3 regions of the Thalassospira sp. MIT1004 genome follow, and region 3 is predicted to be linked to each of the others. Evidence: riboswitches for the same ligand, from Rfam matches in the RefSeq annotation. Region 3 holds a riboswitch; each other region holds the start of a gene.
The links. A riboswitch is a leader RNA that binds a small molecule or an ion and turns the genes downstream of it on or off. The one in region 3 is predicted to bind cobalamin.
Positions count from the first base shown of each region.

Region 1: it holds a riboswitch for cobalamin, as region 3 does, so the genes downstream of both, cobU (bifunctional adenosylcobinamide kinase/adenosylcobinamide-phosphate guanylyltransferase) here and BC440_RS14560 (CbtB domain-containing protein) in region 3, are expected to answer to the same signal.
Region 2: it holds a riboswitch for cobalamin, as region 3 does, so the genes downstream of both, BC440_RS01290 (ABC transporter substrate-binding protein) here and BC440_RS14560 (CbtB domain-containing protein) in region 3, are expected to answer to the same signal.

Region 1 covers NZ_MCAO01000033.1:475,288-486,117, forward strand. Annotated here, with positions in the region: gene cobT (nicotinate-nucleotide--dimethylbenzimidazole phosphoribosyltransferase) at 1-591, opposite strand, end outside; gene cobS (adenosylcobinamide-GDP ribazoletransferase) at 829-1,581, shown strand; gene BC440_RS13790 (histidine phosphatase family protein) at 1,665-2,276, shown strand; gene BC440_RS13795 (hypothetical protein) at 2,346-2,921, opposite strand; cobalamin riboswitch at 3,234-3,458, shown strand; gene cobU (bifunctional adenosylcobinamide kinase/adenosylcobinamide-phosphate guanylyltransferase) at 3,518-4,057, shown strand; gene cobW (cobalamin biosynthesis protein CobW) at 4,090-5,130, shown strand; gene cobN (cobaltochelatase subunit CobN) at 5,221-8,988, shown strand; gene BC440_RS13815 (hypothetical protein) at 9,188-9,874, shown strand; gene BC440_RS13820 (endo alpha-1,4 polygalactosaminidase) at 10,039-10,830, shown strand, end outside.
Region 2 covers NZ_MCAO01000002.1:111,854-122,683, reverse strand. Annotated here, with positions in the region: gene BC440_RS01305 (Atu4866 domain-containing protein) at 1-320, opposite strand, end outside; gene BC440_RS01300 (SDR family oxidoreductase) at 345-1,082, opposite strand; gene BC440_RS01295 (AraC family transcriptional regulator) at 1,260-2,177, shown strand; cobalamin riboswitch at 2,233-2,429, shown strand; gene BC440_RS01290 (ABC transporter substrate-binding protein) at 2,640-3,680, shown strand; gene BC440_RS01285 (iron ABC transporter permease) at 3,689-4,741, shown strand; gene BC440_RS01280 (ABC transporter ATP-binding protein) at 4,738-5,520, shown strand; gene purD (phosphoribosylamine--glycine ligase) at 5,545-6,828, opposite strand; gene xseA (exodeoxyribonuclease VII large subunit) at 6,942-8,642, shown strand; gene BC440_RS01265 (M23 family metallopeptidase) at 8,642-9,502, shown strand; gene BC440_RS01260 (gamma-glutamyltransferase) at 9,532-10,830, shown strand, end outside.
Region 3 covers NZ_MCAO01000042.1:111,417-122,246, reverse strand. Annotated here, with positions in the region: gene BC440_RS14595 (amino acid ABC transporter permease) at 1-150, opposite strand, end outside; gene BC440_RS14590 (amino acid ABC transporter permease) at 162-824, opposite strand; gene BC440_RS14585 (transporter substrate-binding domain-containing protein) at 851-1,687, opposite strand; gene BC440_RS14580 (heavy metal translocating P-type ATPase) at 2,087-4,510, opposite strand; gene BC440_RS14575 (DUF1636 domain-containing protein) at 4,710-5,081, shown strand; gene BC440_RS14570 (hypothetical protein) at 5,082-5,606, opposite strand; gene BC440_RS14565 (CbtA family protein) at 5,674-6,357, opposite strand; gene BC440_RS14560 (CbtB domain-containing protein) at 6,361-6,534, opposite strand; cobalamin riboswitch at 6,566-6,780, opposite strand; gene BC440_RS14555 (metalloregulator ArsR/SmtB family transcription factor) at 6,887-7,348, opposite strand; gene BC440_RS14550 (hypothetical protein) at 7,482-7,745, shown strand; gene BC440_RS14545 (hypothetical protein) at 7,857-8,129, shown strand; gene BC440_RS14540 (DUF2975 domain-containing protein) at 8,414-8,953, shown strand; gene BC440_RS14535 (helix-turn-helix transcriptional regulator) at 8,953-9,165, shown strand; gene BC440_RS14530 (SDR family NAD(P)-dependent oxidoreductase) at 9,258-10,022, shown strand; gene BC440_RS14525 (MAPEG family protein) at 10,138-10,548, shown strand; gene BC440_RS14520 (zinc ribbon domain-containing protein YjdM) at 10,655-10,830, shown strand, end outside.

The DNA.
Region 1 (10,830 bases), on a different contig from region 3:
GATGCCGGTGCCGCGTCCGGTCCAGTCGGCGGCTTCACCGCCAAACAGGGCATAGGCAATGGCGGCGGCCGAGGTGGTATTGCCGATCCCCATTTCACCGGGCACAAAAAGGTCAATCCCCTTTTCGATGGCGCTCATGCCAAAGGCCATTGCTTCGGCGCAGCCTTCGTCATCCATGGCGGGTTCTTGCGAGAAATCGTTGGTCGGGATTTCAAGGGCGACTTCCATCACGCGCAGTTCCGCGTCAACCGTTTTGCAGATCTGGTTGATTGCCGCACCGCCATTGATGAAGTTTTCAACCATCTGCTGGTTGACCTCGACCGGGAATGCCGACACGCCCTGTGCACAGACGCCGTGGCTTCCGGCAAAGACCGTGACACGCGGGCGTGTCATGTTCGGTCGTGAATTTCCTTGCCACCCTGCCAGCCAAAGGCTGATATCTTCCATCCTGCCGAGCGCGCCTGCGGGCTTGGTCAATTGTGGCTCGCGCGTACTTACGGCTGCCTGTGACTCTGCATCGACACCGGGCAATTGGGCCATAAGGGTGCGGATTTCATCAAGACTTTGGGGGGGATGCTTGGGATCGAACATGGAAAATCTCCGGCTGGCGGACAAGGATGCAAAGCGTCTTCTGCTTGGCTTCTGTCGCGCCCATGATTAGTCTGATTGCGTGCAAAATGCCAGTTCGAATATCGGAACACACCCGTGAACAATGATCATAATCAAACCGGAATGAATTTGCAAAACCTTGATGATGATCAAGTTGATGCCAAACAGCCAGAAACCGGATCTGAATCAGAACCTGAGCCTGAAGCCCCCCCCAAGGGGATGCTTGCTGATTTTTGGCGTGCTCTTGCCCTGCTAAGCCGGATACCGGTTTTCATTCCATGTGACTTCAGCGCGCATGCGATGGCACGATCAGTTTGGTGCTGGCCGCTGGTTGGGTTGTTCATGGCCGGGATTGCGATCATTCCGGCCTACGTCATCGAGATTCTGACCGGCAATGTCATGATTACGGCCATTGTCGCGACTTTTACCCTGATCGCGTTGACTGGGGCGATGCATGAGGATGGCATTGCCGATTGTGCCGACGGATTTGGCGGTGGATTGGACCGTCAACGCAAGCTTGAAATCATGCGCGACAGCCGGATCGGCACTTATGGTGTTGTTGCGCTTGTTTTATGCCTAGCGATGCGCATCGCCCTTCTGGATGCTGCGGGTGAAAGTGGCAGCATGGCCGCCATCCTGATTGTGATGGCGACACTATCGCGCGCGGCGATGCCGATTGTGACCTATGTGTTTGATCCGGCTCGTGAAGATGGTCTTGGCAAAAGTGCCGGACGACCCGACATCAAAGTGGTGAGCGCGGGTATTGCCATCGCCTTGGTTCTGGTGGTGATTGTTGCGGGTGCGGTGACCGCGTTCATGTGTCTGATAGCCATGATGGTCGGGGCATCGGTTGTCGGATGGATCGCCCGGCATCAGATTGGCGGCCATACTGGCGATGTGCTGGGCATGACTCAAATCATCTCCGAGCTGCTTGTCGGTATTGCATTTATCGCGATACTTCAGATTGCCTGATGATAAGATCATGAAAAGGACCGTTTAAAACGGAGCCCAAACCCGGGTCGTATTTTTCGACCGCATTTTTCCTTGGGGGAAGAATGGACAAAGCAGTGACAACCCGTTGGTGGCTTGTTCGCCATGCGCCGGTTCTCAACCCGGAACGGCTTGTCTATGGCCGAAGCGACATGCCGGTTGATCTTACCGATGAAAAGGCATTGCGCGCCCTGTCGCGCCATTTGCCAAACGACGCGGTCTGGATTACGAGCCACCTTTCGCGCACGCTTGATACCGCGCTTAAACTTCTTGAGCTGATGGATGAAAACATCCTGCCGACGCGTGAAACCGGCTTTGCCGAACAGCATTTTGGCGCATGGGAAAAGAAACACTGGAATGATCTGCCCAAAGGGGAAACCACCCGTTTCTGGACCGATTTCGCGCGCCAGCATCCTCCGAATGGGGAAAGTTTCAGCGACGTTGTCGAACGGGTTGGGCCAATATTTGACCGGCTGACAAGATATTGGGCCGGGCGCGATATTGTGGCCGTTATTCACGGCGGGACGGTGCGCGCGGCCCTTGCCAATGCGCTTGGTCTGTCGCTTGAGGCGGCCTTATCATTTCATATCGATACGCTTGGCGTGACCCGGATCGAACATATAACCGGCGTCGATCAACCGGGCTGGCGGGTGACCGGGGTTAATCTGCGTTACTGATTAAAGGGGGCTGTGCAGTTGCCGATACCCTGTTGGGCTTGAATGACATGCCACACAGGGTATCAGTTTTCAGGCGGATTTCCGTTGATCGGTTTCCTGCGCATCGACAAGTGCATATTCCGACAAAAAGCGATCTACCATATCGGCAGAGACATCGTATCTGCCACAGATTGACGCGACATCGTCAAGATAGGCTTCGTAGTAGGGAATAGGCCGACTGCGCGATTTGCCGCGAAGCTCGTTGATTTCCGTAAAGTCGGATGCAAATTCCGGTGCTTCGATAACCTGAATGATCGTGTCGTCGATGATGGCGGCGGGTTTGCCTTTGTATTTCTTGCCACAGGCTGAAAGCATTTTGCTGGCGGTCGGGATGGATATCCCGGGCTGGCCCAGAAGCAGTGACATTTGATCTTCGTCGAAATCGTCATTTTCGAACAATTCTACGAGTTTCGTCAGGTCACGGACCAGAAGAGAAAGCGCATTTACGCGGATGCCACGCGCATGCGACCAAATGATGGTCGCGACAACACCACAGGTCGGGCGGCTGGCATAAATGTTTCGAACATCACGACGCGCCAATGATATTTCACCATTTACAGCATGATGTTGCAGGAATTCGGGAAAGGATTGATCATTATAGCTCAATCTATCCAGCAGCCCGCGCCACATGTCTTCGCGTGATACGGTCTGCCAGGTTGTTGATTTCAGATTCCGAATTCGTTGAATTTGTTCATGAATTGCCATTTGATCAGCAAATTTCCAATTAACCCCAAGAAGTTTTTCCGAAACCCTTTGCGGTTTCGGCATCCGGACTTTGTTTGTTTTGTAATGTCCGGCGGTCACGCGGGCGGCTTTTGTCGGCTCTGATCCATCGTGACAAAATTATGTTCTCCTAAAGAATAACCGCCGACAAGCAGTCAATTCTTACAAATACTGACCTTATGGCTAGGTCGGAGTTTGGGCTTTGGTCGTGGGGGTAAAGCTGCTAGGTTCGGCGCTGCCGTTTGGTGATGGGAAACCGGTGTGATGCCGGTGCTGCCCCCGCAACTGTAACGGGTTGGGTGATCCGGGTGATGTGATGTCACAAGCCACCGGTAATGTTGATTTGCAGACAACATGCCGGGAAGGCGGATTGCTTTCATGCCCGCAGCCAGGAAACCAGCCATCGGTATTCCTGTTCGTAAGGATATGGGGTAACGCAATCCGGCCTCGGTGGGAGGTCAAGGCGAAGGAAAGTGGGTATGACCCAGAATATGGCTGATAGCAGCCAGCTTGCCGGGATCCATCTGATCCTTGGCGGTGCCAGATCGGGCAAAAGCCGGTTTGCTGAAAACCGGATCAACCATGCAGGCGGCGGTATTTATGTCGCGACCGGTCGTGCATGGGACGAGGAAATGGCAAATCGCATCGAACTTCACAAATCATCGCGCGGCGAAATGTGGCAAACGATTGAGGAACCGCTTGATCTTTGCGCTGTCCTGTCTGCCTGCAATCACGACGGCAGTAAACCGGTTCTGGTCGATTGCCTGACGCTTTGGCTGACCAATCTGATGCTGGAAGATCGCGATATCGGGGCCGAGTTTGACCGGCTTTGCGACCTTTTGCCGGGGCTGGATATCCCAGTTCTTCTGGTTTCGAACGAGGTTGGTTTCGGGATTGTGCCGGAAAATGCCATGGCGCGCAGCTTTCGTGATCATGCCGGACGATTGCATCAACGGATTGCCGAGCTTGCCAATCAGGTGACGCTTGTGGTTGCGGGCATTCCGATGTCGGTTAAATAGATCAGAATTCATAGATTTAAGGGTAATTGAATATGGCACAGCTTGGAAAAATTCCGGCAACAGTGATCACCGGTTTTCTTGGTGCAGGCAAAACCACGATGATCCGCAATATGCTGGAAAATGCCGGGGGTAAGCGGATTGCGCTGATCATCAACGAATTTGGTGATCTGGGCGTGGACCGCGAGGTGATTAATGGATGTGGCATATCGGGTTGTGCCGAGGACGACGTTGTCGAACTTGCAAACGGTTGCATCTGTTGCACGGTGGCCGATGATTTCCTGCCGACCATCAAGGGCCTGATTGATCGCGACACGCCGCCTGATCATATCGTTATCGAAACGTCAGGACTGGCATTGCCAAAACCGTTGGTCAAGGCGTTCAACTGGCCGGAAATCCGTTCACGGGTCACGGTAGATGGTGTGGTGGCTGTTCTGGACGGGGCGGCATTGCGCGACGGTCTGTTTGCCCATGATCATCATGCGGTTCAGGCCCAACGTGAGGCTGATGATAATCTTGATCATGAAAGCCCGCTTGAGGAACTGTTTGAAGAGCAGCTTCATTGTGCGGATATGGTGGTTCTGAACAAAACCGATTTGCTGAGCGCTGCCGAAATTGCCAAGGTAGAGGCAGATATCCGGGCCGAGCTGAAACGCCCATCGGTCAAGATCATCGCGACCGCGCATTCGAAGGTCGAAAATGCTGTTTTGCTGGGACTTGGAGCGGCGGCCGAAGACGATCTTGATAGCCGCCCCTCACATCATGACGATGGTCACGAACATGACCACGACGATTTTGAAAGCTTTGTCGTGTCACTTGACGCGGTTGACGATGCGGCCGTACTTGAAAAACGCCTGATTGATGTCGTGCGTCAGTTCGATGTCCTACGGATCAAGGGTTTTCTTGATATTCCCGGCAAGCCGATGCGCCAGGTTGTTCAGGGCGTTGGTGAGAGGTTCCAGCGTTATTTCGACCGGCCGTGGGCCGAAACCGAAACGCGCCGGTCGGAACTGGTGGTGATCGGCTTGCATGGCTTGGATCGCGGTGCCATCGAAGCGGCAATCAAGGCATCGTGACGTTTTGAAATTGTAAGATCATCCGGTCGACAACGTTGTGCGGGCGGATGATCTTGAACCAGCACACGATAAAAGAAACGGACATTTCCGATGCATCTGCTTGCCGCCCAGCCTGGACTTGTTACCGATGGAAGCGAAGCCGTCGATCTGGGGCAAAGCCCGGGCGATGTCGTTATCCTGTCGGCGGCAGAGTCCGAGCTTGCCTGTCTGGCGGGGGCGCAGGCGCGATTGACTTCGGCATTTGGTGATGTGACACCATCGCTGCGATTGGCAAGCCTTTTGCAGTTGGGCCACAACATGTCGGTCGATCTTTATGTCGACGATGTTCTGGCCGATGCCAAATTCATCATCGTGCGCATTCTGGGCGGTCGGGGATATTGGGAATACGGGATCGAACAGCTGGTCGAACTGGCCCGTCGCAACGACGTGCCGTTGGTACTGTTGCCAGGTGACGATCAACCCGATGCGGAACTGTTGTCGTTATCGACGGTAAAGGGTGCAACGTATCAGCAAATCTGGCGTTACCTGATCGAAGGTGGTCCGGGAAATGCTGAACATTTACTGCGTCTTATATATGAAAAATTGAACCCGTCTGTCAGTTGGGACTGGAAGCCGGCGGCACCCTTGGTCAAGGCAGGCCTTTATTGGCCGGGGAAAATCACCGCAAATCTCGAAGAAATTGAACAGAATTGGAAACAAAATCATACTGTTGTCTCGATCATCTTCTACCGTGCATTAATTCAGGCTGGTAATCTGGATGTAATTGATGCGCTGGTTGAGGAGTTGTTGGGTAATAGCCTCAATCCATTGCCTGTTTTTGTTGCCAGCCTCAAAGACCCGGTTGCGGCGGCCTTGGTTGAAGAATGGCTGGGGTCAACACGTGCGGATTTGATCCTGAACACCACCGGCTTCTCTCTTTCCGTTCCGGGTGTGGAACGAAAAGATGGGCCGTTTGATGTTGTCGATGCACCGGTTTTCCAGGTGGTGCTATCTGGCGGTGGTGAAGCATCGTGGCGGGATGGGGTGAACGGCCTTGCCGCGCGGGATATTGCGATGAATGTCGCACTTCCCGAAGTGGATGGCCGTATTTTATCGCGCGCCGTGTCGTTCAAGGGATCGGCGGGCAAGGATGCCCTGACGCAGATTGATCTGGTCAAATATATCCCGGTGCGCGATCGGGTGGCGTTTGTTGCCGAACTGGCGGCCAATTGGGTCAAATTGCGCAAGACGGATGCCCCGGTGCGCAAAGTTGCGATGATCATGGCCAATTATCCCAACAAGGATGCGCGCCTTGGCAATGGTGTGGGGCTTGATACACCGGCCGGGATGATTGAAACCCTTCGGGCGATGAAGGATGCCGGGTACAGGATTAATGAGCTGCCGGAAAATGGCGATGACCTGATCGCAGCGGTCAAGGCCGGACCGACGAATGATTTCAAGTCGCTGGCGGATCGCACCGTTCGTGTGACGATCCCGGTTGCCGATTATCGCGCGGCATTTGCCGCCCTGCCCGCACGCATCCGTCAGCAGGTAACGGATGCCTGGGGAGAGCCGGAAAGTGATCCGTTTTATCTGCCAGATCGGTCGGCGATTGCCCTTTCGATCCTGCCGATGGGCAATGTTGTAGTTGGGCTGCAACCGGCACGCGGATACAATATCGATCCGCTTGAAAGCTATCATTCGCCCGATCTGGTGCCGCCGCATAACTATTTCGCGTTTTATATCTGGCTGCGCCATCATTTCGGGGCACAGGCAGTCATTCATTTCGGCAAACACGGCAATATGGAATGGCTGCCGGGCAAGTCATTAGCGCTGTCGGAAGAATGCTTCCCCGAAGCCGTGTTTGGCCCGACACCGCATTTCTATCCCTTTATCGTCAATGATCCGGGTGAAGGCACACAAGCCAAGCGCCGTGCACAGGCGGTGATCCTTGATCATCTGACCCCGCCTTTGACGCGAGCAGAGAGTTACGGACCCCTTAAGGATCTTGAGGCGCTAGTTGATGAATATTACGACGCAGCAGCAGTTGATCCACGCAGATTGATCATCCTGAAGCGTGACATCCTTGAGCTTGCTATTCGCATCGGGCTTGACCGCGATTGCGGGATTGAGCCGGACGAGGACGAGGAAAGCGCGCTTGCCAAGCTTGATAACTATCTGTGCGAGTTGAAGGAACTTCAGATCCGCGATGGTCTGCATATCTTTGGTAAGGCACCGGAAGGCGATCTTTTGACCGATCTTCTGGTCGCACTGGCAAGATTGCCGCGCGGGGCGAGCGAGGGGTCGAAGGCGTCACTTCATCGGGCCTTGGCCGCCGATATCCTTGGTGATCCCGATTTTGATCCGCTTGATTGTGCCTTTGCCGAATTCTGGCCAGGAATTAGGCCCGAAATTCTTGCGCAATATGACGTTGGTGCGTGGCGTACCATGGGCGATACGGTGGAGCGGATCGAGCTTTTGGCGCGTGATCTGGTACGTGGGGAGGTGGTCGCGGATCAGGCATGGCAGCGGACAATTGAAGTTCTTTCCGATATCGAAATATCTATTCGTCCGGCGGTGACAACCTGTGGCGAGGCAGAGATTGCCGGATTGCTGCGCGGTCTTGCGGGCAAGTTTGTCGAACCGGGGCCATCGGGGGCGCCAACGCGCGGGCGGCCAGATGTTTTACCGACCGGGCGGAATTTCTATTCGGTCGATACGCGCACGATCCCGACCCCGGCGGCATGGCAATTGGGGTGGAAATCAGCCGAATTGTTACTGGAACGGCATGTGCAGGATCATGGTGAATGGCCCGCGGCCCTTGGTCTTTCGGTTTGGGGCACCAGCAATATGCGCACTGGCGGTGATGACATTGCCCAGGCGCTTGCCCTGATGGGTGTACGGCCAACATGGGACAGCGCATCGCGCCGTGTGACCGGGTTCGAGATTATGCCAGCATCTCTGCTGGGGCGACCGCGCGTTGATGTGACGTTGCGCATATCGGGGTTTTTCCGCGATGCGTTCCCGGGTCTGATTGACCTGTTTGACAGCGCGGTGCGTGCGGTGGCCGAACAGGCGGATGAAGCGCCCGATATGAACCCGATTGCGGTTCGGGTGGCGGCAGAAACGGCAAAGCTGTGTGACGCCGGGGCCAGTCCTGATCAGGCCAGAAAACAGGCGGCATTTCGCGTGTTTGGTGCCAAGCCCGGTGCCTATGGCGCGGGATTACAGGCGATGATCGACGAAGAGCTTTGGGAGGACGAGGCCGATCTGGCGGATGCCTATCTGGCGTGGGGCAGTTATGCCTATGGCAACGGGGCGGAAGGTGAAGCCGCGCGTGATATGTTTGAAACACGGCTGTCGCGGGTTGATGCGATTGTCCATAATCAGGACAACCGCGAACATGATTTGCTGGATTCCGATGATTATTATCAGTTCGAAGGCGGAATGACATCGGCAGTTCGGCATCTGTCCGGCAAACAGCCGACGGTTTATCACAGCGACCATTCCCGCCCGGAAAGCCCGAAAATCCGCACATTGGAAGAAGAAATCGCCCGTGTTGTCCGGGCACGCGTGGTCAATCCGAAATGGATCAAAGGCGTAATGCGCCATGGTTACAAGGGCGCATTTGAGATGGCGGCGACGGTGGATTACCTGTTTGCCTTTGCCGCAACGGCGCGCTGTGTTGCGGATCATCATTTTGATCTGGTTTATGATGCGTATCTCGATGATACGGATGTGCGTGATTTTATCAGGGATTACAATCCCGACGCACTTTCTGATATCCGCAATCGTCTGCGCGAGGCGATTGATCGTGGCCTTTGGCAGCCGCGCCGGAATTCCGTATCAGTCGATCTGATGGGGAATGGCGCGGCATAACCGGGCCTTAGACGTTATCGTAAATCACGAGAATTTTACCGTTGAAATGGATGGTCGGAACAAACCGGGCGGTTGAAACGTTTCGTTTTCGCACCATATCTCTTTTAACCAAGTGTTAATCTATTGGTTGAGGGACGGGGCACACCTATCGAGCCGATAACCGCACAAGACGGATCGGCAACAGAGTTAGGAGGCCACTATGGAAAGAACGAAACACGTTCGTTTGCCTGACTATCTGCGGACCCCTCTGCCGGTTCATGCCGGACATGCAAAAATTGTCGATTTCCTGCTTGCTGATGCCGACCTTCCTGACTGGTTACGTGCCGATTTGCACGGCCAGGGCCGTTATCGCCCGGCCCGCGGTGCGATCCGTTCGGTTCTTGACCTGCGTGAACGGTTTCACGGCGTTCATGCACCGGTCAGTATTGAAGAATTCCGTGATGACCTGGACGAACTTGCGCGCCATCTGCCGGGGCCGGATCAAACAACCATTAAAATTGATGCCAAGGTCCGGATTTACTGGCGTTACCTGCAAGGTGTTGAACGCCAGATATGGCGTGCAACCATTTCAAGGGCCCATGTGGCGTTAAATCATTTCCCGGTGGTTCGCGAATTGAAGTCACTGATTGCGGATGTGGTTTCGACGCGCAACTGGCTTGAGCGTCGGCTCGAAGTGATCGAAAAAAGCTTCCAGAAACCGGTTCATGCCCCGAATGATGCGGTGCGCAAGGCATTGCTTCGCCTGCGTCAGATGTCGCCGGGCGACCGGTTGCAGTTATTTAACAAGGCGCGGATGCGTCGCCCCGAATTGCGTAATACCGACATGCGTGAGCCTGATAAATGGGCCGATTTGGTGACCGGCGACCTTGGTTTATCGTCAGGCTGAAGGGCTAAAAGATATATCGATTGACCGAGCCCGGCGGGTTTCGGGGGATCGCACCCGTTACGGGTGCAAGAGCGCGGCTGGAAACGGCCGCGCTTTCTTTTTGGGTGGTTGTCTATTGCCCGCCAGACGGGCAAACTCACAAAATTGATTTTCCGGGGGTATGGATGCGCGCGTTTGTTGCCGTTGCTGGTTTTGTTTTGCAATTTTCTGCAGGGGTCGGCATCGCGGCGGCGGATGACTGGCCAACGGTGCCGGACGGGTCGCTGCATTGGCAGTTGCAGGGTGACATTGATGTTAGCGGCAATATCCGCGTAATCGATAGCGATCTGTTTGAAACGACGGCCGAGCAGGTTCGGGAATGGCACGCGGCCGGTATTTTCCCTATTTGCTATATCAATGTTGGTGCGGTCGAGGAATGGAACGACGATTACGGACAATTCCCAAAGGGTGTCATCGGGAATCCCTATTGGGGGTGGGAAGGTGAAAACTGGCTTGATATCAGCCGCTTTGACCAATTCGCCCATATTATGGAAGTCCGGCTTGACCTGTGTCGGGAAAAGGGTTTTCTGGCTATTGAGCCGGATAACATTGATGCCTATGAAGCGGATACAACCAACAAGAAAACCGGGTTCGATCTGACACGGTCCGATCAGGTTCGATATATCGGATGGCTGATTGAGCAGGCGCATGCGCGCGGGCTTGCCATTGGGCAGAAAAATGCTGCCGAACTGGTGCCTGATCTGATCGACAGAATGGATTTCGCCCTGCTTGAATCATCTTATCGGTTTGGCTTCATGGATGCGTTTTTGTCCTATGTGCAGATGAACAAGCCGGTCTTTGCCATTGAATATATCGAAGAGGGGGTCAATCCGGACCGGTTCTGCCCCGAAGCCCGAAAATACGGTTTTCAGGGTGTCATCGCGCATGTCGAACTGGATCGAAAACCCGAAAACTGT
Region 2 (10,830 bases), on a different contig from region 3:
ATTCCGGCGTGATACAGAACACCGTCTTCGAAATATCCGTCGGCGGTAAAGCCGGTATCATCCCAGTAATCGATATGATTACCGGAAATTTCATAACGTCCCTGATAGGCAGACGGGCGATTGCCGCGCGCCTCGTCATAACGTCCGTTGGCCAGCAATTCCTGACGGATATTGCCATCAGCCGTGACCCACATGCCAACATAGGGATGCGGGTCGTTCGATGTGGTTGTGGACATGACGGTATCCTCCTGTGCGGTGGCGGTGCTGGAAAACAGCATCAGAAGACTGGTGATAGAAGACGCAAACATATGACGTGCCATGCGGGCCTCCTTGGGCGGTACGGATCAATATGCCGATGCGGTCGGGCGCACGATGATCTCGTTGACATCGACGCTTTCGGGCTGGGCGATTGCGTAAAGCACCGACCATGCAATGGAAATCGGGCTGAGTGCGGTTTTGCGCAGTTCACCGAGAAACCCTTTGGCATTGTCATCGGTAATGTCGTTGCCAAGTTCTGTTTCGGTAACGCCCGGCGAAATGGTGGTGACGCGGATATCTCGGCTTTCCTGACGCAGGCCATCGGAAATCGCCCAGACGGCATATTTCGTGGCGCAGTAAACGGCGGCAGTCGGGGATACCAGATGTGCGCCAATGGACGCGGTATTGATGATGTGGCCGCTACCCTGTTCCTTGAACAATGGCAGACCAGCAGCAATGCCATTCAGGACGCCGCGAATATTGACGTCGATCATCTTGTTCCACTCGTCAATTTTCAGTTCGGCAAGCGGCGACAGGGGCATGACACCGGCATTGTTGAAGATCACATCAACGCGGCCATAGGTGTTTTTGGCGAAATAGATCAGTGCTTCGACGTCGTCGGCATCGGTGACATCAACCGCGCGACATGTGGCGGTGCCGCCTTCGGCCTCGATTTCGGCGACGATGGAATGAAGCTTTGCCGTGCGTCGGGCCGCAAGAACGACCTTTGCACCGTTTTCGGCCAGAAGTTTTGCCGTGGCCTCGCCAATCCCGCTGCTGGCACCGGTGATAACGACGACCTTGTTTTCAACATTGTTGGACATAAGCGACATGACATCCTCCTTGTCTGGATCATGGCGCTTACTGTGATTGCAAAGGGCGGCCTGATGAATACACAGAACTCTTGATCAATTGCCTGATTCTCCAGGCAGGGTGAAAACCGCTTTTCAGGATGGTTCTGGTTGCTATAGTTCATATTAGAGAAATAAAGGAGTTTGGTGATGCCTGTGTTTGAAGAGATGTCTGAACTGATTGACAGATACTGCGAAGGCGAAGGTGTTGCCGAGACGCCGGTAAAGGCGGTGCATCTGTATCGTGCGACCGGGCCGTCGATGAAAGTTCCGACAATCTACAAGCCATGCCTTTGCATTATCGCGTCAGGTGCCAAAGAGGTCACTCTGGGCGAGGCGGTTTTCAGTTACGTGCCCGGAAAGTATCTGGTGGCGTCGGTCGACCTGCCGATTGTCGGCTGTGTGACAAATGCCAGTGCAGCACTTCCGTATCGCAGCTTGTCGATTGAACTGGATGGTCAGATGTTGGGTGATCTTGTCACCCAGATTGATCTTCAGGTCGGCTCGGCATCCGAAAGCGATTGCGGGCTTCATGTCGATAACGCCAGCGATACCTTACTGGGTGCCGTGATGCGCCTGTTGCGCCTGTGTGATGAGAAAGACGATATTTCCGTGATGGCGCCGATGCTTCTGCGCGAAGTGCATTATCGCCTGTTGCGCGGCCTTCAGGGGGCCAGGATTGCACAAATCGGAATGGGCGGCAGCAACATGCAGCGCATTTCCAAGATCATCCGTCTGATGAAGGACGATTTTGCAGCACCACTGCGGGTCGATGATCTTGCGGCACAGGCAAATATGAGCCCGTCCTCCTTCCATCATCATTTCAAGCAGGTAACCTCCATGAGCCCGCTTCAGTATCAGAAACGCCTTCGCCTGACGATGGCGCGCCAGATGATGCTGACGGAAATGAAGGATGCGGCGACCGCGGCCTATGAAGTCGGATATGAAAGCGCCTCACAGTTCAGCCGTGAATATGCCCGCATGTTTGGCGCGCCACCGATGCGCGATGTCTCGGCGATCCTTGGGCGACTGGGCGGCGATGGCACGGCGGCTGCGAACGCCTATTGAAAATTGCAATCATTGCGATTTATTCGCAATTGGCTTGACCGGCCTTTGTGACTATGTGACACCGATAGATGTCAGTATCCGATAAGGATAAAGGGAATTCGAAGCCGTCCGTGAAGACGGTTAACCGAAGCTGCCCCCGCAACTGTAGGCGGTGAGTGTTTCCTTCTGAAAGCCACTGGGATATTTCCCGGGAAGGCAGGAAAACACAACGACCCGCGAGCCAGGAGACCTGCTGACATGAATACGACGGACCGGGCGGGGTGCCCCGGAGGATGTCGGTATATGTCACCGTTCCGGGCGGGCTGAAAGCCATTGGACCGCCCTTGGATCCCGGCATTTCCCGCCATTTTTCAGCACTTCAGCCAGTCCCTTGACCATAGTAACTTTGATGTTATGTTATAACATAACATTTATTGGTTTGGTATGTCCGGTCAGGAAATGAAATTCCGGATCGACATATCCATGAAAGGACGCAAAGTGATTGAATTGAACAAAAAGGTTTTTGCAGTCGGGGTGTTTGCTGCAGGACTGGCTTCTTTCGCACAATACGCATCTGCCACGGAATATCCGCTTACACTGGAAAATTGTGGTCGAACCCTGACCTTTGATCAGGCTCCGAACCGTGTCGTATCGCTTGGCCAAAGCAGCACTGAACTGCTTTATCTTCTGGGACTGGCGGACAGGGTGGTCGGAACGGCCGTATGGCTTGGTCCGGTGCAGGAACAGTTTCTCGACGTCAACGCCACCATTCCGCGTCTGGCAGACAACGATCCCAGCTTTGAAAGTGTGGTCGGCCAGAAACCCGATATGGTCGCAACCCAGTTCCAATGGCATATCGGCCCGAATGGCAAGGTCGGAACGATTGACCAGTTTGCTGAACTTTCAATCCCGGTCTATACCGCACCAGCCGATTGCGTCGGTAAGGACAACACCACGGGCGGTGACGGAACGCGGATTGATGCCTTTTCGATGGATCAGATCTATCAGGGGATAGCCGACCTTTCGAAAATCTTCGACGTCGAGGAACGTGGCGCAGATCTGATTGCCGATTTCAAAGCCCGCGAAAAAGCCGCACGTGAAAAAGTCGCCGCCGTCAACGGCAAGGGCATTTCGGCCCTGTTCTGGTTCTCCAGCGCTGAAATCGATGTTGATCCGTTTGTTGCCGGGCAGAAAGGCGCACCGGCCTATGTCATGTCGATCCTTGGTGTGGAAAATGTCATCGACAGTGACGATGAATGGCCCACAGTTGGCTGGGAAACCATCGCACGAACCAATCCCGATATCATTGTGATTGGCAAAATGGATCGTCGTCGTTTTCCGGCCGATGACTGGGAACTTAAAATGCAGTTCCTGAAATCCGATCCGGTAACCCGTCAGATGAATGCGGTCAAAAGCGGAAATATCGTCGTCATGGATGCCCAGTCGATGAACCCGACCATGCGGACAATCGAGGGCATTGAAACGCTGGCCAAGGCAATCGAGGCGTTCGAGGCAACCCAGTGATCGGGCCAGTGATCAAACCAGTGATCGGTAACGTCATTTCCAGCCCCGTTTTCATGAAACGCATCAGCGTGGCATTTGCCGCGCTGATGTTGCTGGCTGCGGTCCTGGCGGTTGCCGCATCGGTGGGTGAAACAGCAATCCCGGTGGGTACGGTGATCGATACGATTGCCAATCATTTATGGGATGCCGGTCATCCGGTGGATGCGATTGATGCCGGTATTGTCTGGAACTATCGGCTGAGCCGCGCGATTGTTGCTGCAAGTTGCGGGGCGGCTTTGGCCGTTTCCGGCGCGGTCCTGCAGGCGCTTTTGCGCAACAGTCTTGCCGATCCCTATCTGCTGGGCATTTCAGCCGGGGCATCGACCGGTGCGGTCAGTGTCGTGATCCTTGGTCTTGGGGCCGGGATGCTTTCCCTGTCACTTGGCGCATTTATCGGCGCGGTGGCGGCATTCGCCTTTGTGACCCTTCTGGCATTACAGGCCGGGCGCGGCACGGGGGCGATCATTCTGGCAGGGATTGCCGGATCGCAGATGTTTAACGCACTTACATCCTTCATTGTCACCAAATCGGCCAGTGCCGAGCAGGCGCGCGGCATCATGTTCTGGCTTCTGGGCAATCTTAGCGGCGTGCGCTGGCCCGATGTGTGGCTGGCTTTACCCGTGGCTCTTGTCGGGCTTGTCGTGTGTCTTTGGCATGCACGCGCACTTGATGCCTTTACGTTTGGTCGTGAATCCGCCGCATCGCTTGGTGTGCCGGTCAGGCGGGTTTATGCGATCCTGATTGTCGCAGCCGCGATGATGACCGCGGTAATGGTCAGTATTGTTGGTTCCATCGGTTTTGTCGGGCTCGTGATCCCGCATGCCGCGCGCTTTTTTGTCGGAACGCGTCATGGGCTGCTATTACCGCTATCGGCATTGATTGGCGCACTGTTTCTGGTCTGTGCCGATGTCATCTCACGCGTGATCGTTCCGGGGCAGGTTTTGCCAATCGGGGTGATTACCGCCCTTGTCGGGGCCCCGGTCTTTGCCCTGATCCTGTGTCACGGAAGGATTTTGCGATGAGTTTGGAACTGCGCGATATCGTCTGGTCTGCCGGTTTTCGCAAGATCATCAAAAATGTCTCCCTCCGGGTGGAACCGGGCGAGTTTCTGGGCCTGATCGGGCCGAATGGATCGGGCAAAACCAGTTTGATGTCGGTTTTGGCCGGTATTCGTCCACCTGATCAGGGGCGTGCGATGCTGGCAGGGCAGGACATGAAAAAGCATGGTCGTCGCAAACTGGCCCGACAGATCGGTTTTGTCGAACAGCAGGCCGATACCACCGACCGCCTGACCGCGCGCGAGGCGGTGGCACTGGGACGCACACCTTATCTCAGCATGCTGTCGCCTTGGTCGGAACGCGATGATGCGATTGTGGAACGTGCGCTCGGCGATGTTGACATGACCCATCTGGCCGACCGGTTCTGGCATACGCTTTCGGGCGGTGAAAAGCAGCGGGTTCATATCGCGCGCGCACTGGCGCAGGAACCAAAATTCCTTCTGCTGGATGAACCGACAAACCATCTGGATATCCGTCATCAGCTTGGATTGCTGGAACTGGTGCATGAATTACCGGTGACCGTGGTGGCGGCCTTGCACGATCTGAACCATGCCGCGATGTATTGCGACCGGATTGCCATGATGCGTGACGGGGAACTGGTGGGGATCGGCAGTCCTGCCGATATTCTGACGACCCAAAATCTGCGTGATGTGTTCGGTGTGGATGCCACCATCGAACATGGCCCGAACGGGCAATGTGCAGTGCGCTATCACGCAGGCATGAAAAAAGACCGGGCTGCATGACCCGGTCTTTTTCAAGTTGAATGTTTATTTCTGTTCGCGGGCAATCGCGCGCCAGCCGATATCACGACGGCAAAAACCACCCGGCCAGTTAATGGCGTCAACCGCTTCATAGGCGCGTTTCTGTGCCTCGGTCACCGACGTGCCGCGTGCGGTAACGCCAAGAACACGCCCCCCCGTCGCGGTCAGTTTGTCACCATCCATTTTCGTGCCCGCATGCAGGACCTTGACCTTGTCCATCGCATCCGCATCGGCAACATTTCTGATCTCGGTGCCTTTGTCGTAGCTGCCCGGATACCCCTTGGCGGCCATGACAACGACCATGGCGGTTTCGTCATGCCATTCGGGTTTGACCTTATCGAGTTCGCCGCTTGCCGCCCCATCAAGAATATCAATCACATCCGATTTCAGGCGCGTCATCAGAACCTGGCATTCCGGATCGCCAAAACGGATGTTGTATTCGATCAGTTTCGGGTTGCCCGCATCATCGATCATCAGACCGGCAAACAGGACCCCTTTGAAAGGATGGCCTTCGGCGGCCATGCCCTTGACGGTCGGAACAATGATCTGTTCCATGACCTTGTCTTCAACCGATTTGGTGAAAACCGGGGCGGGGGAATAGGCCCCCATACCGCCAGTATTCGGGCCGGTATCGCCTTCGCCCACAGCCTTGTGATCTTGCGCGGCAATTAGCGGAATGACGTTTTCACCATCGCAGACGGCAAAGAAGGATGCTTCTTCGCCGGTCATGAATTCCTCGATCACCAGTTCCGCACCGGCATCGCCGAATTTGCCACCGACCATGCATTCGTCAATTGCGGCAAGGGCTTCGTCAACTGTCTGGCAAATCGTCACACCCTTGCCCGCGGCAAGGCCGTCGGTCTTAACGACAATCGGCGCACCGTGCTTTTCAACAAAGGCCCGCGCATCGTCGGGCGTGGTGAAACGGCCATAGGCCGCAGACGGGACGCCAAACTTTGCCACCATGTCCTTCATGAAACCCTTGGAGCCTTCAAGCTGTGCCGCCGCTTTTGAACAGCCAAACGATTTGATGCCAACCGCATCCAGCGCGTCTACAAGGCCCGCGACCAGCGGGGCCTCGGGGCCGACAACAACCAGATCGACCGCATTGTCGTTGGCAAATTTCACAAGGCCGTCAATGTCGCTATCTGAAATGGCGACACATTCTGCTGAATCGGCAATCCCGGCATTGCCCGGCGCACACCAAAGTTTGGTCAGCCGCGGGCTTTTGGCAATTGCCCAGCACAATGCATGTTCACGTCCGCCACCGCCAACGACCAGAACCTTCATGATTTTAACCTCGATTACGTGTCCGACTGCTTGATGGTCCAGACGGGATGAACTAGGCTTGCACCCCATCCCGCTTGAAAATTTATGCGGGCTTTTAGCATAAAGTGCCCTTGATGACGCAAGATTTGTTCGACCCGTTCGCCCCCATGCCCGAAGAACCCGCGAAACCGGGAAATCTACCGGAATTTTCGGTCTCTGATCTTTCCAGCGCGCTTAAACGCACGGTCGAGGATGCGTTTTCGTTTGTGCGTGTGCGCGGCGAGATTTCCGGCTTCAAGCGCGCAAGCAGCGGTCACATGTATCTGGCACTCAAAGACGATCAGGCGGTGCTGGACGGTGTTTGCTGGCGCGGGCAGGCATCCAAACTTGGCATCGCACCCGAAGACGGCATGGAAGTCATTGTAACCGGCCGATTGACGACATTTCCCGGCCGGTCGAAATACCAGATTGTCATCGAAACGATGGAGGTTGCCGGCGAAGGCGCACTCCTGAAACTTCTGGAAGAACGCAAAAAGAAACTTGCTGCCGAAGGACTGTTTGATGCGGATCGCAAAAAGCCGATCCCGTTCCTGCCCGATGTCATCGGGATTGTAACATCCCCGACCGGGGCGGTGATCCGCGATATCATGCATCGGCTGCGCGAACGTTTCCCGCGCCGGGTTCTGTTATGGCCCGTATTGGTACAGGGAACCGGTGCCGCCGAACAGGTCGCGCAGGCCGTGCGCGGTTTCAATGATCTTTTGCCCTATGGCAATATTCCGCGTCCCGACGTCCTGATTGTTGCGCGCGGTGGCGGGTCGTTGGAAGACCTTTGGGCATTTAACGAGGAAATCATTGCCCGCGCGGTGGCGGAATCCGACATTCCGGTGATTTCCGCAGTCGGTCATGAAACCGATACCACCCTGATTGATTTTGTGTCTGACCTGCGTGCGCCTACTCCGACGGGGGCCGCGGAAAAGGCCGTTCCGGTGCGGCTTGATCTGATCGGTCAGGTCGAGGAAGACGGCCTTCGTCTGACGCAGGCGGTCCGTCGGCTTGGTGTGGAAAAACGCACAGCCCTTGAAAGCCTTGCGCGTGGTCTTGGCGATCCGCGCCGGATGCTTGAAGAACGCAGCCAGACCCTTGATAACTGGGCCGATCGGCTACCACGTGCCGCAGGCAGTGTCTTGCAGCAGGCGCGTGCGCGTCTGAACGAAGCCGGGGCACGGCTGGTCAGTCCGCGCGAACAGCTTTCGGAAAAACGCGGACGGTTGGAAAATGCTGGTCTGCGGCTGGATGGTGCGATCAAATCCGCCATCCAGATGCAAAAGGCACGTCTTGATCAGGCTGCCGCCGGACTTCGCCCGGCAAATGCCAGACGCGATATCGCACGCGACCGCAAACAGATCGGCGATCTGGCTGGTCGGATGCAGGCGGCGGTTAAAAATATCCTGAACCGCGAAACCGAAGGACTGGCGCGCTATGACCGTCTTCTGGAAAGCTATTCCTATCGCAATGTTCTGAAACGCGGCTTTGCCGTTGTGCGCGGTGTCGATGAAGGATTGATCGGCAGGGCGTCGGACCTGATTGCCGGGCAAGGTTACATTCTGGAAATGCAGGATGGACGTGCGGATGTGACAGCGGGGGCGTCTTCGTCTTCGTCTGGCACACCGGGCCCAGTATCGGCACAATCAGTATCGGCACAATCGGGATCGGATGATCCTGCGTCGGCACCGGCTGCCACGGTTGCGCCGAAATCGGCTGCCAAACCGAAACCTGCCCGGAAAAAAGATCCGGTCCCAAAGGATGACGACAGGCAAGGGAGCCTTCTGTAATGCGTTTCGCAATGAAGATGTTTTTGGCGGCAACCGGTTTGATGGCGTCATGCGTTGGTGCAATCGCGGCCGAGCCAACCTATGAGGGCCAGTTTGTTCAGGGCGGCATCGTGTTCGGTCAGACCGAACCCGGAAGCAGCATCCTTCTGGATGGCAAGGCGATTGATACGATTGGCCCGGACGGGGCGTTTATCCTTGGCTTCCCCCGCGATTACGAGGGCCCGGCCAAGCTGACTTTGCGCAAGGCAGACGGGGCTGTCGAAGAATATGCCTATGACATCGGGGATCGCGAATTTGATATCCAGCGCATTGATGGCCTGCCGCCCAAGATGGTGACGCCGGACCCGGAGGTCATGGAACGGATCAGGGATGATTCGCGTCAGGCCCGCGAAGCACGTGTCGAACGATTTACCCAGGAATTTTACAAGAACGGCTTTATCTGGCCGGTTCTCGGCCCGATCAGCGGTATATACGGATCGCAACGCATCTTGAATGGTGAACCGCGTGCCCCGCATTGGGGGATAGACATTGCCGTTCCCACCGGCACACAGGTCGTGGCCCCGGCCGACGGGATTGTGACGCTGGCGCATCCCGATATGTATTTTTCCGGGGCGACCCTGTTTATTGATCACGGGCTTGGCATGGTTTCGGCGTTTTTGCATCTGTCGGAAATCGATGTGAAAGTCGGCGATGTCGTTCGGCAGGGTGATCCGATTGCCAAGGTCGGGGCAAGTGGCCGGGCAACCGGGCCGCATCTGGATTGGCGGATCAATGTCGGGGATGCCCGTGTTGACGCCGCCCTTCTTGTGCCGCCGATGGAAGACGCACAAAAGGCCGCGAAGGTGAAGGCCAGCAATTGATGACGGATAAACAATAAGGAATATCTGCCATGAAAAAGCACGGAGCCGTCGCCGCAGGACATGATGTCACCGCACGCGCGGCTGCCGATGTGCTTGAGGCGGGCGGCAATGCCTTTGATGCGGTAACTGCGGCCATGTGGGCGGCCTGTGTGGCCGAACCGGTTCTGGCGTCATTGGGCGGTGGTGGTTTTGTCATGGCCCGTCCGGCGGGAAAACCACCCCGGCTTTATGATTTCTTTGTCGAAACCCCGCTTGCCAAACGCCCGCGCGAAGAACTTGAGTTTGAAAGCCGGTTTGCGACATTTGCCGGGGGTGTCACTCAGGAATTTCACGGCGGATATGGTTCGGTTGCAACACCGGGCGTGGTTGCCGGTATTTTCAAGCTGCATGACGATATTGGATCCCTGCCGATGGCGATGCTGGCCGAACCGGCAATTACGGCTGCGCGCGACGGGATCAAGCTGGATGCGTTTCAACGGTATGTCATGGGGATCGTAACCCCGCTTATGGCATTTTCCAAAGATAGCCGGGCCGTTTTCGGTGCGCCGGGGCATCAGGCCGAAGACGGATTTGAATTGCCAGACGAGGGTTCCATTCTTCGTCAGGCTGATATGGCCGATAGCATCGAATATCTGCTGCGGACCGGGGCCGATGGCTTTTATCACGGCGATCTTGGTCATGCGCTGGTGACCGAATGCCGGGAATATGGCGGCTATCTGACAGGGGCGGATTTGGCGGCATGCCGCGTTCTGGTCCGTGATCCGCTATTGATTGCCGGGCGCAACGGGCGGTTTGTTTTAAACCCGCCACCGGCGTCGGGCGGGGTTCTGGTTGGTTTCGGCCTTAAGCTTGCGCGCGAAATAGAACTCGGGGCATTTGGATCGGCCCGTCATCTTGAAGCCATTTCGCGCATTCTTCATGCCACCGGGCTGGCACGTAGCGAACATGGCGCAAGCCCGACAATCCTTGCCGACGAATTTTGCGAATCCTACCGGTCTATGATTGGCGACCGCCCGCTTAGCCAGAATGGCACGACCCATATTTCCGTGGTTGATGGCGATGGCAATCTTGCCGCGGCGACGATTTCAAACGGGTCCTGTTCCGGGCGCATGGTGCCGGGGACTGGTATCATGCTCAATAACATGCTGGGCGAAGCCGATCTGTCACCCGACGGGTTCCATCACTGGCCGTGCGGTGTGCGGATGACGTCGATGATGACCCCGGCCCTGTATCTGGCGGGCAATGGTGATGCGATTGCACTGGGCTCTGGCGGGTCAAACCGCATTCGTTCGACCATGTTGCAGGTAATGCTGAATATCGATGCCTAT
Region 3 (10,830 bases):
ATTGCCATATGTCATCGCCAGACCAACGAAAACGCCAAGGAACGTTCCAAGCAGCACGGACGCGACGGAAATCAGAACCGTATCGCCAAGCCCGGCCAGCAGGTTCATCCGGGCATTCCACAATTCGTTCAGGAAAAGAGAAAAATTCATGTGAAAGCCTTTCAGCGCGGAACCGCAAGACGTTGTTCAAGCTGGCGCAGGAACCACGCGATGACATAGCAGGCCACCACGTAAATCAGTGACGCAACCATCCATGTTTCAATCACACGGAAGCTTTCGACATTGATCTTGCGTGCATAAAACGTCAGTTCGGGAACCGCGATGGCGGCCGCAAGCGACGTGTCCTTGAACAGCGAAATGAAATTGTTCGAAAGCGACGGCAACACATTGCGCAACATCACCGGAATGATGATGTGGATTTTGATTTTCAGTTCCGTCAGTCCGATGGCAAGCCCGGCTTCACGCAGGCCCTTGGGCAAGGCGACGAGGCCCGAACGGAAAACTTCCGCCAGATAGGCACCGGCATAGATCGACAGGGTAAAAATGAAGGACGGTATCTTGTCGAGTGCAATGCCAAGCTGGGGTAATGCGAAATAACAGAACAGGATCAGGACAAGGATCGGGGTATTGCGGATCGCAGAGACATAAGCCACTGCGATCCAGCGTAAAACCCGGTGACGGGACAGCATCCCGAAAGCCGCCAGAAGTCCGATCCCGCAACCAATCGCAATCGAAACAAGGGCAAGGAACAAGCCAAGGCCAAGGCCCTGCGCCAGCAGCTCCCAATTGCGCCAGATGACGCTGAAATTGAAATCGTAGTTCAAAACGGTTCTTCCCGGATGCTGCTAGGTTATTTGTATTCGACGGGGAAGCCGATCTGCGGCACCGACAGTTCCGTGCCGAACCAGGTTTTGAAGCTGTCGGCGTAGAACGGGAATTCAACACCGGTCATACCTTCGTGCAGAACCGTGTTTACAAAGTTCAGCCAACGCTGATCGCCCGGCTTCACGCCACAGGAATAGCTTTGCGGGTTCCAGCCATATCCGGCGTCATGGTAACGGCCCGGGTTTTTGACCATGAACCAGCGCAGTGCCGACTGATCAGTTGCGGCGGCATCGGCACGCCCGGAATTCAGCGCCTGATACATCAGATCCACACTGTCATACTGATCGACTTCTGCCTCTGGCAGGGCAGCGTGAACCATTTCTTCGGCGTAGACGTTCTGAAGAACGGCAACGGTAACGTCCGATCCAGCAGCTTTGAGCGCCTCGTAATCGGCGTAGTCGCCGCCTTCCATCTGCAACAGACCAACGCCTTCACGGTAATAGGGGATCGTGAATTCGATCTGCTGGGCGCGTTCGGCGGTCACCGTCATGAACTGGCAGGCCAGATCGACCTTGTCGGTCACAAGGTTCGGGATACGGGCATCGCCGGATTGCTGGACATATTCGATTTTATCGGGATCGCCAAACAGGGCCTTGGCGACAAGGCGGCCCATATCAACGTCAAAGCCCTTGAGCTTGTTATCCGAGTCAATGAAGTGCCATGGCGGGTTGGTCGAGCCGGTCCCCAAGATCAGGTGACCACGATCAAGGACCTGCTGAAGCTTGCTGGCTTCCTGTGCAATGGCCGATCCGGCAGTTGCGGTCATAAGCGCCGCGACTGCGATTGTTTTTAAGAAGGTCATGTTTGTCTCCGCTGATGAAAAGAGCCAACCGTTTTTGATGAGTCCCGGTTAATTCCGTTATACCGGAATTAATATCGTTGTTACGGATTTAACTTGAAACCAAAATCTAGCCATGTCAATTCGCTTTTGCGAAACCCGCAGTTTTCCTTGGCTTTCGAAATGTAGTGACCTCGGCACCCGGACGATCTGATGTGAGGACTTTTATGGAAGTGATGACCTGTGCATCCTGTCAGAGCAGGGCGTTTTCCGAGTATTTCTGCGCGAAACGGCGAACAAGAACATGGAGAAGATCGGGAGTCGCAGCGCGCGAGGTAGCAAAAAAGAATTCGGCCGCTATCACGAGATGCAATAGCGGCCGACTTTCGATAATTTTCTGGAGTAGCTTGCGCGGCTGAGGGATCAGCGGTTGCGCAGCGCGATCAGCAGACGAAGGCTGTTAAGCGTCACCAGAACGGTTGCACCGGTATCGGCCATCACCGCCAGCCAAAGTCCCGTCAGACCGGTGATGCTGGTGACCAGAAAGACAGCCTTAAGCCCCAGTGCCAACCCGATGTTTTCGCGGATCACGCGGCGCGTGGTGCGGGACAGCTTTACCAGATTAACGACATCCGACAGCCGGTCCTTGACCGCCACCGCATCGGCGGCCTCAAGGGCGATGTCGGTGCCCCCGCCAATTGCGATGCCGACATCGGCCGATTTCAGCGCCGGGGCGTCGTTGATGCCATCACCAACCATGGCAATCGATCCCTTCCGCACCGGATCATTGCGCAATTCGGCCAGCACGTTCAGCTTGTCTTCGGGCAGAAGCTGCGCCCGGTAGTCCATACCAAGTTCACCCGCCATGCGTTTGGCAACGCGTTCGGCATCACCCGTCAGCATCACCGGGCTGATGCCCAAGGCGTTCAGTTTGGCAAGCGCATCCCGGGCATCCGCACGCGCGGTATCCCGCAGCGCAAGTGCGCCAATGACATCGCCATCACGCAGGATGACAACGGCCGTGCTGCCGGCGTCTTCCTGTGCGGCAAGCCAATCGGCAACTTTGGCAGCCGGTTCGATATCAAGGCGTTTGGCCGCCCCGACGCGATAAAGCGTGCCATCAATTCGGGCTTCGACCCCGGCGCCGGCGATCGTACGCGCATCGGTGATTTCCGGCAGATCAAGTTTCTGTTCCGTCGCGGCATGAACCACCGCCTTTGCCAGCGGGTGGGAGGTCACGGTTTCAAGCGCGGCAGCAATCGCAAGCAGCCGGTCCTCGTCCATATCGCCCACCGACATCATTGCCGTCAGCTTTGGCTTGCCTTCGGTCAATGTGCCGGTTTTGTCAAACGCCATGGTACGAACCGCCCCGATGGCCTCAAGCGCGGCACCGCCTTTAACCAGCAGACCAATTCTGGCCGCACGAGCCAAGGCCGACGTGACCGCCGCCGGGGTGGAGATTACCAGCGCACAGGGGCAACCGATCAGAAGCAGGGCCAGCCCGCGATAGATCCATTCTTCCCAGCCCTGCCCGAACAGGACCGGCGGAATGACAACCGTCAGGGCGGCAAGCGCCATGATGATTGGCGTATAGATACGGGCAAATTTGGTAACGAAACGCTCGACCGGTGCCTTGTGCTTTTCGCTTTGTTCAACCAGATCGATCACACGATCCAGCATGGTTTGCCCTGCCGCACGGGTTACGCGCAGGCGTACGGGCCGATCGGTGACAATGGCACCGGCAAAAACCTCGTCCCCCGGTTCAGACGGGACGGGCACGGATTCACCGGTCAGGTGGCTGTTGTCAATTTCGGCGGCCCCGTCGGTCAGGACACCGTCGGCCGGAATACGTTCGCCTGGACGGACTTCGACAATATCATTCAGTGCAAGCGCGGACGGGGCGACCGTTTCAAACACATTACCCGATGCCGAAACCCGCCTTGCGGTTTCCGGGGCCAGTTTCATCAGCGATTTAACACCGCTGCGTGCCCGACCAGCGGCAATGCCTTCAAGGCTTTCGCCGATGGCAAACAGCAGGACGACCATACCGGCTTCAAGACTTTCGCCGATCGCAACCGCGCCAAGAACCGCGACACTCATCAACAGTTCGATGGAAAAGAATGCGCCGCTTGCCGCCAGACGGAACGCCGTTTTCATAACCGGAAATGCTGCGATGATCGAGGCAATGGACATTGCATAAGCATCGGTGACCGGAACCAGCCAGCCAACCAGCCCGCCCAGCATAAGCCAGGCCGCCGCCCATGCAATTTCGTCCCCGGCTTCCGGCCAGGGGGCCAGTTTGCGCAGCAGGGATTTGTCACTGGCATCGGTATCTTGCGACGCGGCATTATCCGTCGCAGCCGGATTGGCAGAGCCACAGGAACCACCAGCGCAGCAAGCGGCTTCGGATGATTTCGCCGCCCCCGGAATTACCTTTTCCTTTGCCGGATAACCCAGTTTGGTCAGCATCGTGCTGATATCGGAACGCGTTTCGGCACTGTCGTCGCGAAGACCCAGCGTCACCATTTCGCGCATCATCGATACATCAACACATTGCACGCCATCACGTTTGGAAAGCGCGGTTTCAATTTTCGCCACACAGGACCCGCAATCCATGCCCGATACAGCCCAATGACGATGCGAAATGCCGTCGCGATGACGAGCCAGCACATCGTCAACCGTGCCCTGTTCCCTGCCACTCAGTTCGGATTGCGCGTGCAGGCCATCGGCGGCAGCAATAAAGCTTTGCCCCGGCACGGCGTCGTTCAGAGCCGCAATCAGCGATGACTTGCAGCTTTCACAATTTCCAATGGCCGGGAACTGATCCCATTTTGCGATGACGGACATTCTGGACCTCGCCAACATTCAAATTTATATTCATGCGTTATATTCAAATAACAATTCATATGTTGTGGAGTCAAGAACATTCAAATCATGATTTGAATGTTATCACACACAATGCCCGACGCCCCGAAAAAGTTGATGAATTACGCCAGCACTGCGGCCATAGTGACCACCCGATTTAAGAACCAAGGCCAACCGCCCTATGCCCCGTATTGTCATTTGCAAAACCTGCCAGCCAGCACCCGATGCTGATCCGGCCTCAAAGGTGGATTTTGTCGATGCGGATGGTTTTGCGCGGCAGTTAGGCACGGCACTTGATCAGGCGGAATTGCCCGAAACGTTTGAAATCACGCAGGTTGACTGCATGGGATCATGCAGCGACCCGACATCGGTTGCGCTTCAGGGAGCCGGACGGGCAAGTTATCTTTTTGCCGGATTATCGGCGCGTCACGACATTGACGATATCATTGCCACCTGCCGGGAATATCTGAACGCCCCGGATGGATGGATCGAAGACGCACGCGGCTGCGGACGTCTTCGATTTTGCCTTAAGGCCCGTATTCCAGCACTTTGATTAAGGTTTAACCGAAACTCTCATGGTCTTACGCAACGGTTTATCGCCAACAGCAAGCTGGCTGTGATCATTGGCCGTCAGCGTGACCGTGACCTCGTTATCGCCCGCCGGAAGATCTGCGATATGAAGCCACGGGCCATACAGGCGGGCAATCTTGGTGCCGTTAACATAGACATGGGCATGCCCCTCGCCCGGGATATGGGGACTGCTGGCATGTTCGGGGGCAAAACGGAAATTCTGCACCAAAAGATGCAGGTTCCAGCCACTGACCGGATCGGGCGCAATGGCAACATCAAATCTTGGCACATCAACGGCATCGGGCAGGGAAATGGTGGCATCATGGCTGGCATGGGCACCGGTCAAATTCATCGCGCCATGTGTGTCATCATGCGTACTTCCGCCGTGCGCCTGCGGATCAGAATGATCATGACCGTCAAGGGTGATGCCATTTCCCGCCGCGACCAGAAAGCCAATCCCGCCGCCAAAAACAAGCCCGATCCCAAAAAGGGCAAGTGAACGTGACATTTCGTTTATCCAGACAAATCAATGAAAGAAAACAGGCGCGGAATATACCGCGCCTGATCGATTGCGTTTACGCTTCCCGGTCGGCTTCACGCCGCCAGAAATGCCCGGCAAACAAGCCGGTCAATACCCAGGCCACCGCCCCGATACCAAAGGCACGCGCAGCAAACAGCGCGCCAAGTTCGGTCGGCACAGGACCGGTGAACTGATCGGGTTCAGGTGCACCGATAACATGCGGCGCCAAAAGCAGAACAACCGCCGCCGCCCACGCGAGCCAGTTCCGACCAAAGGCGATCAGCCAAACCGCAAGTGCCGCGGTTGCCACCGTCGCAAACCACCAGATTTGCCGTTCATAGACATCGGCCGCGGCAACACCGGGCACCTCTGGCGCCAAGGTGAAACCCGGTGCAAAATGCACGATGACAAAACCGGCAATGCCCCAGATGATGCCATTGCGCGCCGCCACCACATGACCACGGTTTTCGGCAAAGGCCATGGCCGCCACCAGTATAAGTGCATACCCGGTATAGACCAGCATCGTGAACAGGACGCTTAGCCCGTCACGTAGCGGATCAATGCCACCGACATCCTGATGCGCGCTAACCGCGTCACCGCCGAAATGCACAAGGGCACCGGTTTCATACAGCTCCGCATGCAGCAAAACGGGCTGCACAAAATACAGCTGTAGCAGGGCCGCAATAAGCCCCGCTGCAGCACCAGCGAACAACGCGCTGGTTACTATGCGTGTGAACATGACTTAGTGGCAGGGGAAGCCGGTCGCGTGGCGCACATCGTGTGCCGCGTCATGAAGCAGGTCCGCCTGAACGTGGCCGGTGACAAATACAACGGCAAGGCCAAAAACGGCGCAGGCAAGGATCGGCAGAAGAACGGATTTTTTCGAAGCGGCAAATGCCGCGGTCTGCGTGGTCATAGAAATCTCCTTTGCTGTCACACCCGACAGTCGGTTCGGGTCCATGCCTGGCAGGTCTCCTGGCTTGCGGGTCATCATGCGTCGCCGACCTTCCCTGCTTTCGCAAGTGGTATGATGGCGGGCACTCGTCGCATACAGTCGCGGGGGCGGCTTTGGCTTTGGCCGTAAAACAGACGGCTTTCCAAATTCCCTCTTCGTTTCCCAACCCCGAGCAGAGCGGGAAAAACCAAGCCATTCGTTTATGACGGTAATTTGGCGCAAGTGCAATGTGAAAACCACGCAGGCCGGGTGATCATTCGTCGAACATATTCGCCCGATTGTCGATCCGCCCCCAAACCCCGGGGCAGAAGGCCTAATCGTGCGTGACGTGGGCAAAGACGTCCCGAACAACACGGGAAATATGTTCGTCATCAATCTGATAGAAGATATGACGCCCGTTTCGTTCCGATGCCAGAATGCGCTGATCGCGCAACTGACGCAGATGATGACTGGTAAGCGATTGTGACATACCTGATGCCTCGGCCAGTTCGCCGACGGTTTGCGGTTTTTCCATGCAGCGCAGAACAAGCTGCAACCGCCCGGCATCCCCCAAAAGCGCAAAGATTTTTGCCGCCGCCTCGATATCGGGCAGCGACAGGTTATGACCAGTCGCACGCGACGCGTCACGCGTTACGGCTTCCCCCTGTTCGGTGGAAAGGCCAAGACGTGCGGCTGTATCGCATTCCTGACAATCGTCGCCGTTTTCATCCCGGGCGATCACGGGACGCGTCGGGGCAATTTCGACTTTGCGGGAATTTGTTTTGCTTTGTGACATGCCCCTATTTTCCATGCCCTGAATGACTTGGCAAGGGGACTTGATCGCGGTTGCCATGGAACCCCGGCCATGAGGAGGCGTTTCATGGACAAGACACCATCAAATGTGCCCCTGAAACCGAGGAGAAACAGCGATGCAAGAGCAAACTGCACTTGATCTTTTTAATCTGCAGCAGTCGCGCGATAGCTGGGAAAAGAATGTTGCCGGTTATTGCAAGGACAACAACATGCAGGTCGGCAACCTGCCCAAGGAAGTTTCCGGCCCATATGACGAAATGAACGAGGCTTGGGAAAAGCTTAAATCCGAGGGTGAAAGCGCAAGCAACGCCACCGCGCAGCAATTCCACAAGGCAACTGCAAAGCTTGAAAAGGCATGGGACAACATGGTGGGTAAATGACCGGTTTCAGGTCCGGCAACCCAAATGCCCCAAAATCGCCTTTTCATTGCAAATCGATGACATGATTACACGCCAGATTGAACCTGTCTGGAAAAGCAAAAGGAGGCTCCCATGACAGCCCGTCCCCTTCCGGAGCACGCCAAGCTCCATCAGGAATTCAAGGATTGGGAGTTCGGCCTTGCTGCACATTGCAAGGAATCCGAAGCCGGGCTTGAACAATTGCCAAGCGAGGTTGTTCAAGCGTGGGATGACATGGATGCCGCCTGGAGCGAGATCAAGGATCATAGCGGTGATATCCCGCAAGAATCCCTGCAGCGTTTTCGTGAAGCCAAACAACGTTTGCAAGGTGCGTGGGACGCGATGATCTCTTCCAAACGGCATTAACGACGCCGCGCTGGAAGCAGCCAGACTTTTTCGTCTCCCTCTCTTCCCTGGCGGGTTTTCCTCCCCTCCCCGCCATTCCTCCTGCAGCCGGGTGTTTCAACCGCCCCGGCTGCATTTTTTTTGTCTGAATTTTGGCCGGGCATCGCCCGCCTGACGATCAAAGCGCGACTACGGACAAAAATCCGGATTGACTCATTTCGATAAAAAATTCATGTTTTACTTTAATTAATGAATTTGATTCGTCATTAAAATGTCCCCCGATTGTTTCCGAATGGAGCCCCGTCATGTCCGACACCCTGAAAAATGTCCGCACCGTCAGCCGCATTCTTGGCTGGGTGTGCCTTATCGGCGTTGTTTTCGAAATCTGTCTCGTGCCGCTGATATGGCATGTCGATGGCTGGGTTGATACCAGCGCCAGCCAGATGACCATCAGCATTGAAGAATTGCGCGCCCTTTCCGGATGGCAGAAATATGCCGTGATGGCATCGATGATGCTGCCGACACTTGTTATGGCCTATGGGCTTTGGCGATTGCGCAAGATGTTCCTGTCCTTTGCCGAAAACCATATTTTCCAGCCTGCCCCGATTGCCCATCTGAAAGCATTTTCCGTGGCCCTTATGGCGCAAACCCTGATCAAGCCGCTTTCAGGCGCACTGACATCCGTACTGGCAACCATAACCCGCCCTGAAGGCGAAAGGATGCTGTCTATCGGGCTCAGCGATGCCGAGGCCAGCACCCTGTTTCTGGGCGGGTTGCTTTTGGTGATTGCTTGGGTATTGGGAGAAGCCACCCGGATCGAGGACGAGAACAGGAGCTTCGTCTGATGGCGATCATTGTCCGGCTTGACGTGATGCTTGCCCTGCGAAAGATGAAGTCCAAGGACCTCGCCGCGCGGATCGGGGTGAGCGAACAGAACCTGTCGCTTCTGAAATCGGGCAAGGTGCGCGGGGTCAGGTTTGAAACACTTGCCGCAATTTGCCGGGAACTTGATTGCCAACCCGGTGATCTTCTGGAATTCGTTGCCGACGACCTGTAAGCTCTTGTGATCATGACGGCCCGGTTAACACGGGGCGTCCTTCATAAGAAACAAAGCAGCCTGTTTAACGGCTGTTATCAGGGAAGACGTGAATGGAAAACAAGGTTGCCCTCGTAACAGGTGCCGCACGCGGCATCGGACTCGCCACCACACATCTTTTTATCGAACAGGGCTGGCAGGTTGCGATGATTGACCGCGACAGCGCGGAACTTCGCAGCGCATGTCGCGATATCGCAAATGCCAAGGCATTTGAATATGACGTATCGATCCCCGAACAGGTCGATCTGATGATCGACGAGGTCCTGACCGAGTTCGGACAGATTGATGCGGTCGTCAATAATGCCGGGGTTGCCGATTTCCTGCCGATCCATGAAACTGATTTCAGCGCGTGGCGCCGGATCATGGAAACCAACCTTGATGGGGTCTTTCTTGTTTCGCAGGCGGCAATCCCAGCGCTCAAGCAGACCAAGGGTGCGATTGTCAATATCGGCTCGATTTCCGGGCTTCGGGCATCAACCCTCCGGGTGGCCTATGGCACATCGAAGGCCGCTGTCATTCATCTGACAAAACAACAGGCGATCGAGCTTGGTGATTTTGGTGTTCGAGCCAATTGCGTCTGCCCCGGCCCGGTCAAGACCAAGCTTGCCATGGCTGTCCATTCGCCGGAAATCATATCAGCCTATCTTGATGCCATGCCGCTTGGCCGGTATGGCAGCGAACGCGAAATCGCCGAAGTGATTGCGTTTCTATGCTCCGACAAAGCGAGCTACGTTACCGGTCAGGTGATCGCCGCCGATGGCGGGTTTGAAACGGCTGGTGTCGGGCTTCCGGCCCTTCGCAAGGCTGCCGAAGAATAAGCAATTACAGGCGATCACCTTTGGCTGAATGCGCAAGCTTCATTGCACAAAAGTGTGATCGCTTTCCCTTCTTCCTGCGTATGGCAGGGAAACGCCACCACTCAAAGGTATTTCCTTGCCAATCGAATTTGCCCTTCTCGTCCTCAATGCTCTTTTCTGCCTTGCATTTCCGTGGGTTTACAACTGGTCCTATGGCAGGCAGGTCGGTGGCAAACGCCTGATGGGCAATCGCGACAACCTGCCCGAACGGCAGGGCTTGGCCGCCCGCGGCCTTCGTGCCCATCAGAACCATCTGGAAAATCTGGTGCCGTTTGCGATCATCGTTCTGGTCGCGCACGCCATCGGTATTTCAAACACTGTCACCGTGGCTTGCGCGGTTGTCTTTACCATCGCCCGCCTTGCCCATACCGGGTTCTATTTTGCCGGAATCACGCGCGTTCCGGGGATCAATGGCGTGCGATCCATTGCCTATTTTGTCAGCCTGTTTGCGATGCTTGTCTTTGCCTTGCAATTATTCTGGTCGTAATTGTCGGCGCAAACTCTCGACAAGTCGGGTTTCGGGCGTTACGAGATAGGCGGCCAAACCGGAACGGGTAGGGTCATGACTTAACGCTTTTACCCAAGGATCTGCCGTGAGCACGTTACCCCCCTGCCCCAAATGCCAGTCGCCCTATACCTACGAAGATGGCGAATTGCTGATTTGCCCGGAATGCGCCCATGAATGGTCGCAGCAAACCGCAACGGGCGGAGACGAAACCGAATACAAGGATGCCAATGGCAATGTGCTTGTTGACGGCGATACGGTTTC